Regions from separate parts of the Paraburkholderia jirisanensis genome, predicted to be linked through region 2. Evidence: riboswitches for the same ligand, from Rfam matches in the RefSeq annotation. Region 2 holds a riboswitch; each other region holds the start of a gene.
The links. Region 2 has a riboswitch for cobalamin ahead of ACYVNQ_RS34385 (TonB-dependent receptor plug domain-containing protein). Riboswitches for the same ligand answer to the same signal wherever they lie in the genome.
Positions count from the first base shown of each region.

Region 1 (3,554 bases), on a different contig from region 2:
CAGGTCGCCGGAAAACATCGCGAGGATCTGTTGCTTGCGTTCGGCAAGCGCGACGACCTGTTCGATGCCGTATGGCCAATACGCCTCGCCGCCCAGATGATCGACCACGACGATGCGCGCGTGCTGCAGCACGTCTTCGACGTAGAAGTCTACCGAGGCCGGCTGGCGCAGATAGGTGACGTTGGCGAGCCGCACGCTCGGGAAACCTGCCGGCAGGCGCGGCACGACGCTCGCGAGCAGCGATAGCGTCGTGTCCGCCGAACTGAGCACGACGATGTCGGCCGGACGCTGATCGATGCGGATCACGCCTTGCGTGTCGTCGACGAAACCGCCCGGTGTGGTGCGCAGTAGATGCATGACGGCGCTGCGCTATGCCTGCTGTGCGGGTTGCGCCGGCTGCGCGAGCGCGGCGTCGAGCGCGCGCTGCAGCACCGGCTGCTCGAGGTCCGCGCCGATCATCACGAAGCGGCTCAGCGTCGCTTCGCCCGGCTGCCAGCGGCGGTCGAAGTAACTGTCGAAGCGACGCCCGACGCCTTGCACAACCAGACGCATCGGCGCGTTCGGCAGTGCGGCGAAGCCCTTTACGCGGTAGATCGTGTGCTGCTCGACGACGCTTTGCAGCGCCGCGATCAGCGCGTCGCGCGAACTCGCGCGCGCCTCGACCACCACCGAATCGAACTCGTCGTGATGGTGATCGGCATCGTCGGCGGAACCGTGGTGATCGTGCCGCAGATGAATCGTTTCCTCGGACGCCGATTCGAGCCCGAGCAGCGCGTGCAGATCGAGTTGCCCGTTGTGCGCTCGCACGACCTTGACCTGCGGCGGAATCTCTTCGCGAATCGTCATTTCGACCGCGTTTTGCTGCGCATCGTCGAGCAGATCGATCTTGTTGAGAATCACCAGGTCGGCCGAGCACAGCTGGTCTTCGAACAGCTCGTGCAGCGGCGATTCGTGATCGAGATTCGGATCGGCCTTGCGCAATTCATCGACTGCGGCAGGGTCTTCGGCGAACTGGCCGGCCGCGACGGCAGGCCCGTCGACCACCGTCACCACCGCATCGACCGTGAAACTGCTCTTGATCGAAGGCCAGTTGAACGCTTGCACGAGCGGCTTGGGCAGCGCGAGGCCGGAGGTTTCGATCAGCACGTGATCGATCGTGTCGCGCCGCTCGACCAGTTGTTCCATCACCGGAAAGAACTCTTCCTGCACGGTGCAGCACAGGCAGCCGTTGGCCAGCTCGAACAGCTGGCCTTCGATTTCGCGGCCTTCTTCATCGCAGCCGATGCCGCAGCCCTTGAAGATTTCGCCGTCGATGCCGAGTTCGCCGAACTCGTTGACGATCACCGCCACCCGCAGGCCGCCGGCATGTTGAAGAATATGGCGCAACAAAGTGGTTTTGCCGCTGCCGAGAAAGCCCGTGACGATCGTCACCGGGATTTTGCGCATCTGGGTTTGCATGGGTGAGGTGAAATGCAAGAAGTGGTGGACGGAACGCCGCGCCCCGCGGCGTCAAGCCTGCTCTTCTGGCCGGTATCCGGGCTGGCGAGAGCGCCGCTTCACCTTCCCACGCAAGTAGACGATTTCTCGCGCAGTGGTTGTCTGGCGGCGCGGCCTTGCGCACCGCCAGCGAAGCCGGCTCTGCATCGCGACTGACGCGATGCGCTCGCCTTCCGTTGCGGGGGCAGCACAGGTTGACCCGGTCGCCGCGCGGCGGCGGACGGGGCCCGCTGTTTCCCGTTTAACTGCGCACGCCAGAACGCGCTCGCGAGCACCAGAAGTGCGTGCGAGTGTAGGCCCGGCAGTGCTGTGCGTCAAGAAAGGCGCCTGCAAGCTGCGCCGCACGGCAAGCGGTTACGAAAACTGCGCGGCGAGCTTCGCCAGATAGTCTTCGATCGGCACCGACGAACGCAGCGCGACCAGATCCTTCGACATCTGCCCGACCAGCGTGCGGAACTGCTTGTTGGCGCCCGTTGCGAGCGCGTAGATCTCGTCGACGATCAATTGCGGATCGTCGCGCAGGTTCGGGTCGCTCGACGCGAACAGCGCCTGCACCTTGTCGACGATGCGGTCGTAATCGTTGATGGTCGGATCGGTGCTGAACGTCATGTTGGACGCGAAGCTGTTGTCCTTGAAGCCGCCGGACTCGACGAGGTGCAGATCGATCGAAAGCGGCGCGAGCTCGTAGTACAGGCCCTCGATCAAGCCCTCCAGCGCGAACTTCGACATGTTGTAGAGCGAGCCGGTGGGCACCGCCGTCGTCACGCCCATGAACGAACTGATGTTGATGATCTTGCCGCGCTTTTGTGCACGCATGTGCGGCAGGAACGCGCGGATCACGTTGATCGGGCCGCGCACGTTGACGGCGAATTGCCAGTCGATGGTTTCCTCGCTCGCGAATTCGAGCGGGCCGTATGCGCCGACACCCGCGTTGTTGACCACTACATCGATGCCGCCGAATACCTCGATCGCCTCGTGCGCCGCGCGGCGTGCTTGCGATGCGTCGGTCACGTCGAGTTCGATCACATGAATACGGTCGTGCTGCGCCAGTTCATTGCCACGTGCGGTATCGCGCATCGTCGCGGCGACGTTCCAGCCTTGTTCGGCAAAGTAAAGCGCTGCGCGCTTGCCGAGGCCGCTGCTTGTGCCGGTGATGAAGACGGTGTGCGCCATGAAGGCTCTCCAGATGGGTAAAGCGGCTAGCCGCGGGTTGAGGGTGTTCTTCGTTGTTATGGACTTTACAGTCAATATAAGAAGAAAAAATATCCCACGTGATCAACATAGTGGGCGTGTGGCGATGCCGTCTATAAACATCCTAAACATCATTAAATATGCAAGAATATTCGCTTTATCCGGCTTCGAATCCAGCACATCTTCAGCAGACAGCATGTCGCCTTGCCGTGCGGATCATGGCTCCAGAAATGGATCGAACTGTCAATAAACGATCTGAATGAGCCTTTATCGTTATCGCGACGGCACGCATGGACGTTTGTGTGCGCCGGGCCGGCCACGCGCCCGCCTGTGCTATCGTATGCGCGCGTCCGGTGCCGCCCTGCGTTTTCACGCGCACAGGTGGTTAAACGGGAAACAGGAAAGCGCGGCCTGACGCAGATCGCCGCCAAACCTGTGCTGTCCCCGCAACGGTAAGCGGCCCGCAGATCCCACTCTGCACAGGCGTTTCAAAGCCACTGCCCGGCAACGCGGGTGGGAAGGCGAAACGCCTGCGGCCGTCAGCCCGGATACCGGCCAGACGCAAGGGGGCGAACGTCACGCTCGCCGATCGCCGGTTCCGCGGGGGACGGACACGGGCGCCCACGCGCGGTGCGCCTTCTTCTATCGCCATCGCGCACGCTATGTGACATCGCATGAGGCTTTTTCAGCTGCTTCATTTCATGGCCGCACGCGCAGAGCGCACGCCGGCCTGTCGTTACGCTCGCGGCGGCAGCCGATGAAACGGCTCGTGCTCGGCATCGGCTGCAGGAGCGGCGCGTCGTTCGAACAGATCGACGCAGCCGTGCGCGACGCGCTCGGCGCGCATTCGATCGACGAAGTTCTGA
Region 1 is NZ_BAAGSQ010000025.1:223,253-226,806, reverse strand. It holds gene cobN (cobaltochelatase subunit CobN) at 1-357, opposite strand, end outside; gene cobW (cobalamin biosynthesis protein CobW) at 370-1,458, opposite strand; cobalamin riboswitch at 1,509-1,791, opposite strand; gene ACYVNQ_RS12940 (SDR family oxidoreductase) at 1,852-2,670, opposite strand; cobalamin riboswitch at 3,023-3,262, shown strand; gene ACYVNQ_RS12935 (cobalamin biosynthesis protein) at 3,446-3,554, shown strand, end outside.
Region 1: another riboswitch for cobalamin. It lies ahead of cobW (cobalamin biosynthesis protein CobW); the one in region 2 lies ahead of ACYVNQ_RS34385 (TonB-dependent receptor plug domain-containing protein).

Region 2 (3,554 bases):
CTTCGCGAGCACGCGCATGTCCGCGAGTTCGGGATGCTCGCGCAATGCGGCGAGCGGAATCAGCTGAAGCTTCTTCTTGAACACCACGTCGACCAAGGTCCAGCGCGGCGTTTCCTGCGACGACTTCGCGTCGTAGTACGGGCTCTTCGGATCGAACTGTGTCGGGTCGGGGTAGGGCGTCGACGACACCTCGGCCAGACCGGCGATGCCGGGCTCCGGGCAGCTCGAGTGATAGAACAGCACGCCGTCGCCGATCTTCATGATGTCGCGCATGAAGTTGCGTGCCTGATAGTTGCGCACGCCCGTCCATGGCAACGTGCGCTGCGATGCATTCGCGAGGTCGTCGATGCTTGCCTCGTCCGGTTCGGACTTCATTAGCCAATAGCGCATGATTCGAATGGACAAAGAAAAACGGCACCGGACGAATGTCCGATGCCGTTGAGATAGGTCCCCGCCTTAGCCGCTAGGCCGGCATCCTGAACCGGAGGTTCAGAATTGGTCGCAGTTAGCAGCACTTCGGGTACATCAGACAGAGTGACGCGCACACCCGTGCTACAAATTTCCGCAACCGTGCACATGGCATTGGTTCAAGGAATATATGACCTTGGCGAACCAGGCAGGGAAGCTAAACCTTAACAAACTCGTAAAACGCTACTGCTGAAATCTTGCTGCACCTTGCAGTTCAAAGATGCTTACTGAGCACTGTATTGCCCGATCACTGCACCGAGCTGCTCATTCATTTGCGCCATTGTACGCCGGATTTCCTCGGCAGGAAAAGATTCTCCGTGACGCACGCTGCTTTGTAGCTGAAGCAGTTCCGATGCCAGCGACAGGGCCGCCATCACCGCGATGCGATCGACGCCGCGCACGCTGCTGCTCGTGCGGATCTTCGTCATTTCGGCATCGACGCGAGCCACCGCTTCGAGCAGCGCGCCTTCGGTTTCCGGCGAGCAGGCGAGGCGATAGGACTGACCGATAATCGACACTTCGATCTGCTTCGTGGTCATGCGTTTTCTCCGTGACGGGTCACGTCGCTATGCGCGCTGTCGTGCGGTTCGTGCGCGTCGGGCGCGAGCAGGTCGAGCTGGCTGTCGGGCTCGGCATGCGAACGTGCGCGCGGCAGTTTTTCGAGGATGGCGTTCAGGCGCACCTGTGCGTCGTCGATTTTCGCCGACAACGTATCGCGCTCCGCTTGCAACGCATTGCGCTCTTCGCGAGTTTGCTCGAGTTCCGCGCGAGTGGCCTCGCATTCGGTACGTGCGTGCGCAAGCTGCTCTTCGAGCGCGCTACGTGCTTCTTGATGGCGTTGGTTGATTTCAATCAACCGGCCGATATTTTTGGATAAGGTTTCGAGTTCGGTGAGCATGAGCTGCGTCCTCTAAAGACGCTGCATTTTAGCGCGGAATACCGGACGTTCGGGCATTTGTCTCGTTTCGAGACGTAACAACAACGCATATTTTGCACGACGCGGCACGTGCATGCCGCGCAAAACGCATGACGTATACGTGTTTTTTGCAGATTCGCGGCGCCCGATCACGCAGGCCCATTTCGATATTGCTGCTTTCTTGACGCTCCCGGCGCGCGCTCCTACACTTGCCGCACTTTGGTGCCCGCGGGCGATTTTCGTATCGCACGCAGTTAAACGGGAAGCAGGGAGCGCAGTCCGCCAGGACGAGCCAACCTGCGCTGTCCTCGCAACGGTAAGCGACCGCATCGTGATGCAGGTCGGCCCCGCGCGCGTTCGACGAACGCGCCACATGCCACTGCGCAGCTTGCGCGGGAAGGCGGGCCGAGATGTCGCCAGCCCGGATACCGGCCAGAGAGGAGGGTGCGCGATGACGCGCCCTGTCATGCATCGGCTTGCGAGGGACAGGCCGCGCGCCCTGTCCACAGGAACGTTTTCCGATGCTCATACCCACCGCCCGCGCGGCGCTATGTGCGTGCGCGAGCCTGCCGTTTGGCGTGCCCGTGCAAGCTGTTCACGTCGTGCAAGCCGATCCCGACAACACACTGCACACATCGCAAAACGGCACGCAAGATCGCAGCACACATAACGGCAACGTTGAGAGCGCGACGCTCAGCGGCGCAGAGCCTGCCGGCCCATCTGTCGCCACGCTTGCGCCGCTCGTCGTCACCGCCCGGCGCGATGCGCAGCCGCTTGCCGATGCGTTGCCGCAGACCGTGCGCTTCGACGCACAGGACATCGCCGACACGACCGCCCGCGATCTGTCCGGCCTGCTGGCGCTCGCGCCGGGCGCGCAGATCGTGCGCAACGGCGGCCCGGGCTCGACCGCGAGCCTGTTCCTGCGCGGCGCTTCGCCGGCGCAATCGCTGGTGTTGGTCGACGGCGTACGGATCGACTCGGTGAGCCAGGGCAGCGCGCAGCTCGAACAGATCCCGCTCGACCAGATCGATCACGTCGAAGTGGTGAACGGCAACGTGTCCGCGCTATACGGTTCGGGCGCGATCGGCGGGGTCGTGCAGGTGTTCACAAAGGATGGCGGCAACCATCCGCCGCGCTTTCACTTCGAGACCGAGCTCGGCAGCTATCACGCCCAGCGCCAGGCGGCGGGTGTCGACGGAGCGCTCGATCGCGACGGCCGCACCACCTTCAGCATCGAGCTGGCGCGCGCGAAGGACGACGGCTTCTCGTCGATCGACCCGGCGCTGGCGCCGGTCAACCCGAACGCTAACGGCTATCTGAACCAGAGCGTATCGGCGTCGCTGCGGCACAGGTTCAGCGAGCGCTGGGACGCGGGCGTGCGCTTTTTCCAGTCGAACGGCAACGACAGCTTCGACGATCCATTCGGGCTACCTGGCGATCTCAACAATCTTCACAGCCGCGTGCAGGCGGTGTCGGCGTTCGCGAACGGCAAGCTGACCGACTGGTGGACGAGCCGTTTCGTCGCCGCGCGCAGCAGCGACCGCAACGACACGGCGTTGAACGGCGCATACCAGTACCGCTACGACACCGACAACCGCCAGTACACGTGGCAAAACGATTTCGCGCTCGCCCCCGAACAGAAGCTGCAGCTTGGCTACGAACATCTGGACCAGAGCCTCGACTCGAACCAGTACACGGCGCCCGGGCGCCACGTGAACTCGCTGTTCGCCGGCTACAGCGGACGGCTTGGCGCCAGCCAGTGGCAGGCCAACCTGCGGCGCGACCAGTACTCCGATTTCGGCGGGGCAAACAGTTACTATCTCGGCTACGGCTATAACTTCAGCGAACACTGGAAGGCGACTGCAAGCTGGTCCGATGCGTTTCGCGCGCCGGGCTTCAACGATCTGTTCTTTCCGTTCAGCGGCAATCCTGCGATTCAACCTGAACGGAGCCATTCGCTCGAAGCCGCGCTGCAGTATGCGTCGGATGCACTCGGTGTGTTGCGGCTTACCGCGTTCGAAACGCGTTATTCGAATCTGATCGACTATGTGCAGACGGTGCCGGGCGTGTTCGTCGCGCAGAACGTCGGGCGCGCGAAGGTGCAGGGCATCGAGGGCTCGTGGGCGGGGCGGGTCGGCAACACCGACGTGCGCGCGGCGCTGACGCTGCA
Region 2 is NZ_BAAGSQ010000033.1:543,578-547,131, reverse strand. It holds gene ACYVNQ_RS34405 (EVE domain-containing protein) at 1-390, opposite strand, end outside; RNA gene ssrS (6S RNA) at 445-626, opposite strand; gene ACYVNQ_RS34395 (cell division protein ZapA) at 693-1,007, opposite strand; gene ACYVNQ_RS34390 (ATPase) at 1,004-1,366, opposite strand; cobalamin riboswitch at 1,589-1,835, shown strand; gene ACYVNQ_RS34385 (TonB-dependent receptor plug domain-containing protein) at 1,906-3,554, shown strand, end outside.

Region 3 (3,554 bases), on a different contig from region 2:
CTGGCGTGCAGGACGCGAATCTCGCGTTCGACTTCTTCGCGAACTCGCCGGAAGCGACCCACATGCTGACCCGTCTGTATTCGGACGAAGGCATGCCGGATTCATATCGCCATATGGATGGTTTTGCAGTTCATGCCTTTAAATTCGTCAATGAAAAAGGCGAAGTGCATTACGTGAAATTCCATTGGAAAAGCGAGCAGGGCATTCACGGAATTCGCCCGCAAAACATTGCCGCATCGATTGGCAATGACTGGAACATGATGACCAACGACCTTTACGGCGCAATCCGTAAAGGCGATTACCCGAAATGGGATCTGTACGTTCAGGTGCTGAAGCCGGAAGATCTGAACCAGTTCGACTACGATGCGCTCGACGATACCAAAGTCTGGAGCACCGTGCCGGAGCGCAAGGTGGGCACGATGGTGCTGAACCAGGTGCCGGACAACTACTTCCAGTCCACCGAGGAATCCGCATTCGCGCCGTCGCGCATGGTGCCGGGTATCGAGCCTTCGGAAGACCGCATGCTGCAGGGCCGCATGTTCGCGTACGCCGATACGCAGATGTATCGCCTCGGCGCAAACTTCAACGATCTGCCGATCAACCGGCCGATCGTACCGGTCACCAACGTGAATCAGGACGGCGAGCTGAACGCCGGCAAGCGCACCGGCGAAGTGAACTACGAACCGTCGACGCTCGCTGAAATTCCGCAGGATCCGAAGTACAAGTACGTGCAGACGCCGCTGTCCGGCACCACGCAGCAGGCGGCGATCCACAAGACGCTGAACTTCCGCGAGGCCGGCGAGTACTATCGCGCGCTGTCGAAGCAGGACAAGAGCGATCTGATTACCGCACTGTCGGCGGACCTGAACCATGTCACCAACGACAGGAACAAGTACGCGATGCTGTCGTACTTCTACAAGGCCGATGCCGACTACGGCAAGCGTCTGGCCAGTGCGACGCACGCGGATGTATCGCGGGTGGCGGACCTGGCAGCGAAGCTGCAGGAAAACTAGGCGGCCGTGTAGCTCGCGTGCCAACTCGCGTGCCGTGCGCGGGTGTCGGCACGCGAGAGCATGCAGGTTCTCCCTCCCCTGAATTCGAGCCCATGATGCGATTGCCTGCCACGCAGCTTGCTGCGCTCGTGTCGCTGTGCACCGCGCTTTGTGCCGGATGCGCATCGACCCGCGAACTCCATACACCGCCTTCGGCCATCCCCGCGCAGCAACTGCGTCAATACGACGAAGACTGGTTCGACGCCGCGCGCCTTGGCCGCGTCGATATCCTGCAAGCGCTGACGCAAGCCGGCTATCCACTCGATGCAACCACGCCGCAAGGCTATACCGCACTCGTCCTGAGCGCCTATGACAATCATCCCGATGCGCTTGCGTTTCTGCTGAAGGCCGGCGCCAATCCGTGCGTAGCGGACAGGCACGGCAACACCGCGCTGATGGGTGCGCTGTTCAAGGGCGAGAGCGAGATCGCCCGCACCCTGATGAAGGCCTCGTGCCCGATCGACCAGACCAACAACGCGGGCGAAACCGCGCTATCGTTCGCCGCGCTGTTTGGGCGGCTCGATCTGTTGTCCGATCTGGTGGCGCGCGGCGCGAACCCGGATCACACCGATGCGCGCGGCAGCACCGCACTCGATACCGCCCGCGCACAGGGCAACCAGAGCGCGTTCGATGCGCTGGTGAAAATCGGCGCGACTCATTAGGTACCCCCGTAGGTACCCCCGTAGGCACCCCCGTAGGCACCCGCGCGGCGCAACGCCGCGCGCGGCGGCCTTGCGGGCCGCTCACGGTCGTTGGGCGTAGCGAAAAAAGGCATAATAAGCGTCGCCGGCGCCCTTCGGGGCCGAAGAGGGAACACGCATCACCGTGGCTGCCCCCGCAACTGTATGCAGCGAGTCCACACCTGAACCGCGCCACTGGTCTAACCGGGAAGGCGGTGTGGATCACGACCTGCGAGCCAGGAGACCTGCCGGCAACACTGTTCGTGCCAGCCAAACATCGGGCGGGGTGTACCGATGCCGAGCTTTTTCGCCGCCGTATGCGCGGCGAAATGCCCGGGCCGTCGCGCGACGCTTACCCGGTAACCGATTTGAACCACGCCTTTCCTGCTGTCGATGCGCCCGTTAGCGCCGCCACGCCACGTGCGTCGGCGTGTCCGGGGCTGGTGCGCATCGTCGCGGCGCGCGACGGCGGGCTGTGCCGGATCAGGCTGCCCGGCGGCGCATTGAGCGCGGACGCGGCAGACGCGATTGCCGACGCAGCGCTTGCCCATGCGTCGGGAGTGATCGAAGCGACCAATCGCGCGAACCTGCAGATTCGCGGCGTGCGCGCGGGTGAACAACAGGCGCTGATCGCGCGGTTGCTGGCGGCCGGGCTTGGGCCTGCTGGGGTCGCTGGGGTCGCTGGGGTCGCAAGCGCAGCAGACACCGCGCTCGCGCAGCCGGCGAACCCGGCCGCAGACGACGTGCGCAACCTGATGCTGAGCCCAGCCGCAGGCCGTGATCCTGCAGCACTGATCGACACGCAGCCGCTCGCCGAAGACATCCTCACGCTGCTGCGCAGCGAAGCACGTTTTGCCGCGCTGTCGCCCAAATTTGCATTGCAGCTCGATGGCGGCGAACGCCTGACGATGCTCGGTCACCCGCACGATATCTGGCTCGCCGCGCTGCCGTGCGAAGACGGGCCGCGCCTGGCATTCGGCCTCGCCGGCACCATCCCGGTTGCGCCGCATCAGCAAACCGCGCTCGCGGCAGTGCGGCCGGCGCAGGTGCCTGCGCTGGTGCGCGCACTACTCGACACGTTCATCGAGCTGGCCACCCCCGAGATGACGCGCATGCGCGATCTGCTCGCGCAGCATCCTGCAGAAGCGCTACTCGAACGCGCCGCAGCGCGCCTCGATTTTGCGTTGCTGCGCGGTCCGCAGATCGCTGCGTGGCGACGCACACCGGCAGATGCGGCATTGCGTTTCGGCGTGCAGCCGCAGCGCGAATCTGCGAGCGAAGCTGGGCGGTTATCTGAGCACCCTTCCGGCCACCTGCCTGGGCGCCCATTCACGCACGCATCGGGCGCCTCACGCGCGCTGTCGCAAGTCGGCGGCCAGCCGCCGCTCGGACGCCTCGATGCCGCGACACTGCGCGAACTCGCCACACTGGCTCGCGAAGCGGGCAACGGCACGCTGCGCATCACGCCGTGGCAAAGCGTGCTATTGCCCGACGTACCCGAGAACCACGCGCAGTCAGCACTCGCCCGCCTCGCTGCGTTGGGCTTCGCCTGCGAGCGCGCGCAGCCGTTCGCGCGGCTGATCGCCTGCGCGGGCTCGTCGGGCTGCGCGAAGGGCCTCGCCGACACCAAAGCCGATGCCGCGCAGCTCGCGCGCAGCCTGCCCGCCGCGGCCGAAGTGCATCTGAGCGGGTGCGTGCGCTCATGCGCTGCCGCGCACCCGGTGCCATTCACGCTACTGGCCGTCGCGCCAGGTCGCTACGACCTTTATCAGCGCACCGAGCCGCTCGCCGACCCGCGCACCGGCGCGCCCTTACCCCAAGC
Region 3 is NZ_BAAGSQ010000025.1:236,907-240,460, reverse strand. It holds gene ACYVNQ_RS12995 (catalase) at 1-1,013, shown strand, start outside; gene ACYVNQ_RS12990 (ankyrin repeat domain-containing protein) at 1,106-1,714, shown strand; cobalamin riboswitch at 1,823-1,999, shown strand; gene ACYVNQ_RS12985 (precorrin-3B synthase) at 2,062-3,554, shown strand, end outside.
Region 3: another riboswitch for cobalamin. It lies ahead of ACYVNQ_RS12985 (precorrin-3B synthase); the one in region 2 lies ahead of ACYVNQ_RS34385 (TonB-dependent receptor plug domain-containing protein).

Region 4 (3,554 bases), on a different contig from region 2:
CGGATCGACAGCGTGCACGCGTATTGGGATCAGGCGTCGGTGCTGGTGCAGATCGGCATGCTCGATCCAGCCGGCTTGCCGGTGACCGGCGTCGAGTCGGCGCGCCGCGTGCTCGACTTTACGCATGGCAACGGTACGCTGATGCCGGGGTTGAGCGGCGGCGGGCTTGATCGGCCTGCGTGATTTGGCTCGCATGAGTCGGCCTGCGTGATTTGGCTCGCCTGAGTCGGCCCGCCTGAGTCGGCCCACATGAGCCGCCGCCCGGCGGCCGCGCGCTAGCGCCGGCCGCTGCGTCGTTTCAGCCAGTGCTCTCGGCAGTACGCTTGTTCAACTCACGCGATGCGGCGAGCGGAATGCGCGCGTCGTCCCACGTCGCGAGCCACTCGATCTCCTTCGACGTGAAGACCTGGCCGTAATTGCGCAGCGCGTACTGCAGCGAATCGATGATGTGGTTGCGGATGATCTCGGGCGTGCGTGTGTCGTCGAGCACGGAGCGAAACGCTTCGAGCGTAGCCATCGGATTGCCTCGGGAAAACGTGAACGTCGGAACCGTGGTGTTATCGCACGTCAAAAAAAGCCGCGGCAAGCGGACAAAATAGTTCGACGTGCACGGGGCGTGGTGCGACAGGGACCACGTGAAGCCGCCGTTTAGCGCGCATGACTCATTGCCGAGGCGCAGTCGCCAGTGCAGTCGCCTGTGCCGGCCACCATGCCCAGCCGCGCGCGGACCGGCGCAATTCGACCACCGTAAGCGGCGCAATCTCGATGTGCGCGAAGGCGGCGGACGTAGCGTGCAACGTATGAACGATCGCCGCGCGCATCACGGCCGCATGGGTGATAGCGATCACGGTGCGATCGGATGCGCGACCTTGTGCCTCATCGGGCGCGGCAAAACCGTCGAGCCATGCGCCGACGCGTGCCAACACCGCATCGAAAGATTCCCCGCCTGGCGGCGCGGCGGCAGGATCGCGCAGCCATGCTTCGAGCACGTGACAGGCATGCGGTGCCTGCGATGCTTCAGCGGCGAGTTCAGCGAGCCGTCGGCCGCGCCAGGCACCGTAGTCGGTCTCTGCAAGCGCATCGCAAACGGTGGCAGCGAGCCCGAGGGCGGCTGCTGTCTCACGCGCGCAGGCCGCAGGGCTCGTCAGCGCCGCGCTGCTGCCGCGCGCGAGGTCTGCGGCCTGCGCATACGCGGCAGCGGCAGCGTGGCCGCGCGCGTCGAGCCCTTCGTCGGGGCCGGCAAACCTGCCGCTGCGCTGCGCCGCGGTCGGCGCATGGCTCACCAGCAACAGACGTGTCTGCATTTTTCCTTTCCGTTGAAACGCGCAGTGCGCATGAGCCACGCCCCTTCTGGCGCGGCACAGTTTAACGCGTAGAATAAGCGCAATCCGAAGCGCGGAAGCCGGTGCAAGTCCGGCGCGGTCGCGCCACTGTAATCGGCCACCCGGTATGGTCCTGGTGTGGCCCGTAAGTCAGACCCAGCTTCGTCACCTTTCCCTTTATCGCTAGCGGGGCGCGCATCCCCAAGGAGATCTCCGTCATGACCGACACCGTACTCAAGCCGCTCGACGCTCTCGAGCCCGCCGCCGCGCCCACGCCGATTCCGCTGCGCGAGCTGCTGCCATGGGTCGTGTTCGGCGGCTTGCTGTTGCTGCTGGTGCTGTATTTCGTCGGTGCCGAAGAGGGCGCCACCTCGCTGATCCCGGGCATGTACGTGCATGAGTTCGTGCACGACGGCCGTCACCTGCTCGGCTTCCCCTGCCACTGAACCGGAGCGGAACATGGTAGGTAAATTGCTGGTGCGCGGCATGCTGGCAGGCATCGCCGCGGGGCTCATCACGTTCGCGTTTGCCCGCGTGGTGGGCGAGCCGCAAGTCGATCAGGCGATCTCGTTCGAAGAGAAAGCGGACGCGGCGAAAGAGGCCGCTGAAGGCCACGCGCACGAACATGAAGAAGAACTGGTGAGCCGTCCGACCCAGGCGGGGCTGGGGTTGCTGACCGGCGTTCTCGCGTACGGCGCGGCGATCGGCGGCTTGTTCGCGCTGACTTTTGCGTACCTTCACGGCCGGGCCGGCCGTGTCAGCGCGCGTGCGCTGTCGGCCTTGCTCGCGCTAGGCGCATTCGTCGCAATCGCAATCGTGCCGGCGCTCAAGTATCCGCCGAATCCGCCGTCGGTCGGCGACCCTGAAACGATCGGCTATCGCACCGGCCTGTACTTTCTGATGATCGCGATTTCGCTGACTGCGCTGGTGTTTTCAATGAAGGTGCGGCGCCATGCGGCGGCGCGCCTCGGTGCGTGGAACGGCTCGATTGCGGCGGGCGTGCTGTTCGTTGCGATCATCGCGGCCGTGCAGATTGGCCTGCCGGACATCAACGAAGTGCCGGCCGCGTTCCCGGCCGTCGTGCTGTGGAAATTCCGGGTCGCGGCGCTCGGCATGCAGACGCTGCTGTGGGGCGTGCTTGGGTTGCTGTTCGGCGCGCTCGTCGAACGGATGCAACGCGTGCAGCGCGGCGCACGGGCGCCGGGGCGCCTCGCGGGTTGAAGCGCGCGTAGCAGCGGGCAAGTCCCGCGGATCCGATCTGCGAAGCAACGACCTGATCCGCGAACCCATTTCCTCTACGCAGCCGGTGCGACATGCGCGCGCCGGCTGCCATCAAGCGGTGCGAGCGGCAGCTCGCCCACCATCTGCAGAAAGCGCGCAAGACACGGATTGCGATTTGCGTGCGACCACACCAGCACCTGCGAAACCGTCGGCGCATCCGCGAGCGGCTTGAATACCACGCCCGCCAACTGCGCGCGGCGCATCGATGCCGGCACCAGCGCCACGCCCGCACCCTCGTCGACGAGGCTTAGCACGGTCTGCTGCAAGCGCACTTCGAAGCGCACGTCCGGCTCGAACCCGGCCTCACGGCAATGGCCGGCGATGGTTTCGTGCAGGCCCGGACCGACTTCCTTGCTGGCGATCACGAACGGTTCCTGCGCCAGTTGCGCGGCGTGCAGCTTGCGCTGCCGTGCGAGCGCATGCGTACGCGGCAGCGCCACGCACAACGGCTCGACCAGCACGGTGCGCTCGGTCAGGCCGCGTGGCGGCGCATCGGCCAGCATGATCGCCGCATCGACCTGGGCGTTCTGCACCTGTGGGCCAAGATCGTTCGACACGATTTCGCGCAGGTTCAGCGTGACGTCCGGAAAAGCCGTGCTGTAAGCGCGCGCGAAGGTGGGCAGCACGCTATACGCGGCGCACATCGTAAAACCGATCGTCAGTTCGCCGCGCTCGCCGAACGACGCGGCGCGCGCATGGTGGCCGGCCTGGTCGAGCGCGGCGAGGATCGCCTTGGCATCGGTGTAGAAACGCTCGCCGGCAGCGGTCAGCGTGACGCTGCGTGGTGTGCGCTCGATCAGCCTGACGCCCAGCGACGCCTCGAGCGCGGCCAGTTGGCGCGACAGCGGCGGCTGCGACAGATGCAGACGCGCTGCGGCACGGCCGAAATGGCGTGTTTCGGCAAGCGCGACGAAATAGCGGAGCGGTTTGACGTCGATCATGATGCAAAAA
Region 4 is NZ_BAAGSQ010000025.1:870,650-874,203, reverse strand. It holds gene ACYVNQ_RS15560 (dienelactone hydrolase family protein) at 1-183, shown strand, start outside; gene ACYVNQ_RS15555 (hypothetical protein) at 299-517, opposite strand; gene ACYVNQ_RS15550 (histidine phosphatase family protein) at 663-1,304, opposite strand; cobalamin riboswitch at 1,345-1,501, shown strand; gene ACYVNQ_RS15545 (CbtB domain-containing protein) at 1,541-1,768, shown strand; gene ACYVNQ_RS15540 (CbtA family protein) at 1,782-2,543, shown strand; gene ACYVNQ_RS15535 (LysR family transcriptional regulator) at 2,618-3,544, opposite strand.
Region 4: another riboswitch for cobalamin. It lies ahead of ACYVNQ_RS15545 (CbtB domain-containing protein); the one in region 2 lies ahead of ACYVNQ_RS34385 (TonB-dependent receptor plug domain-containing protein).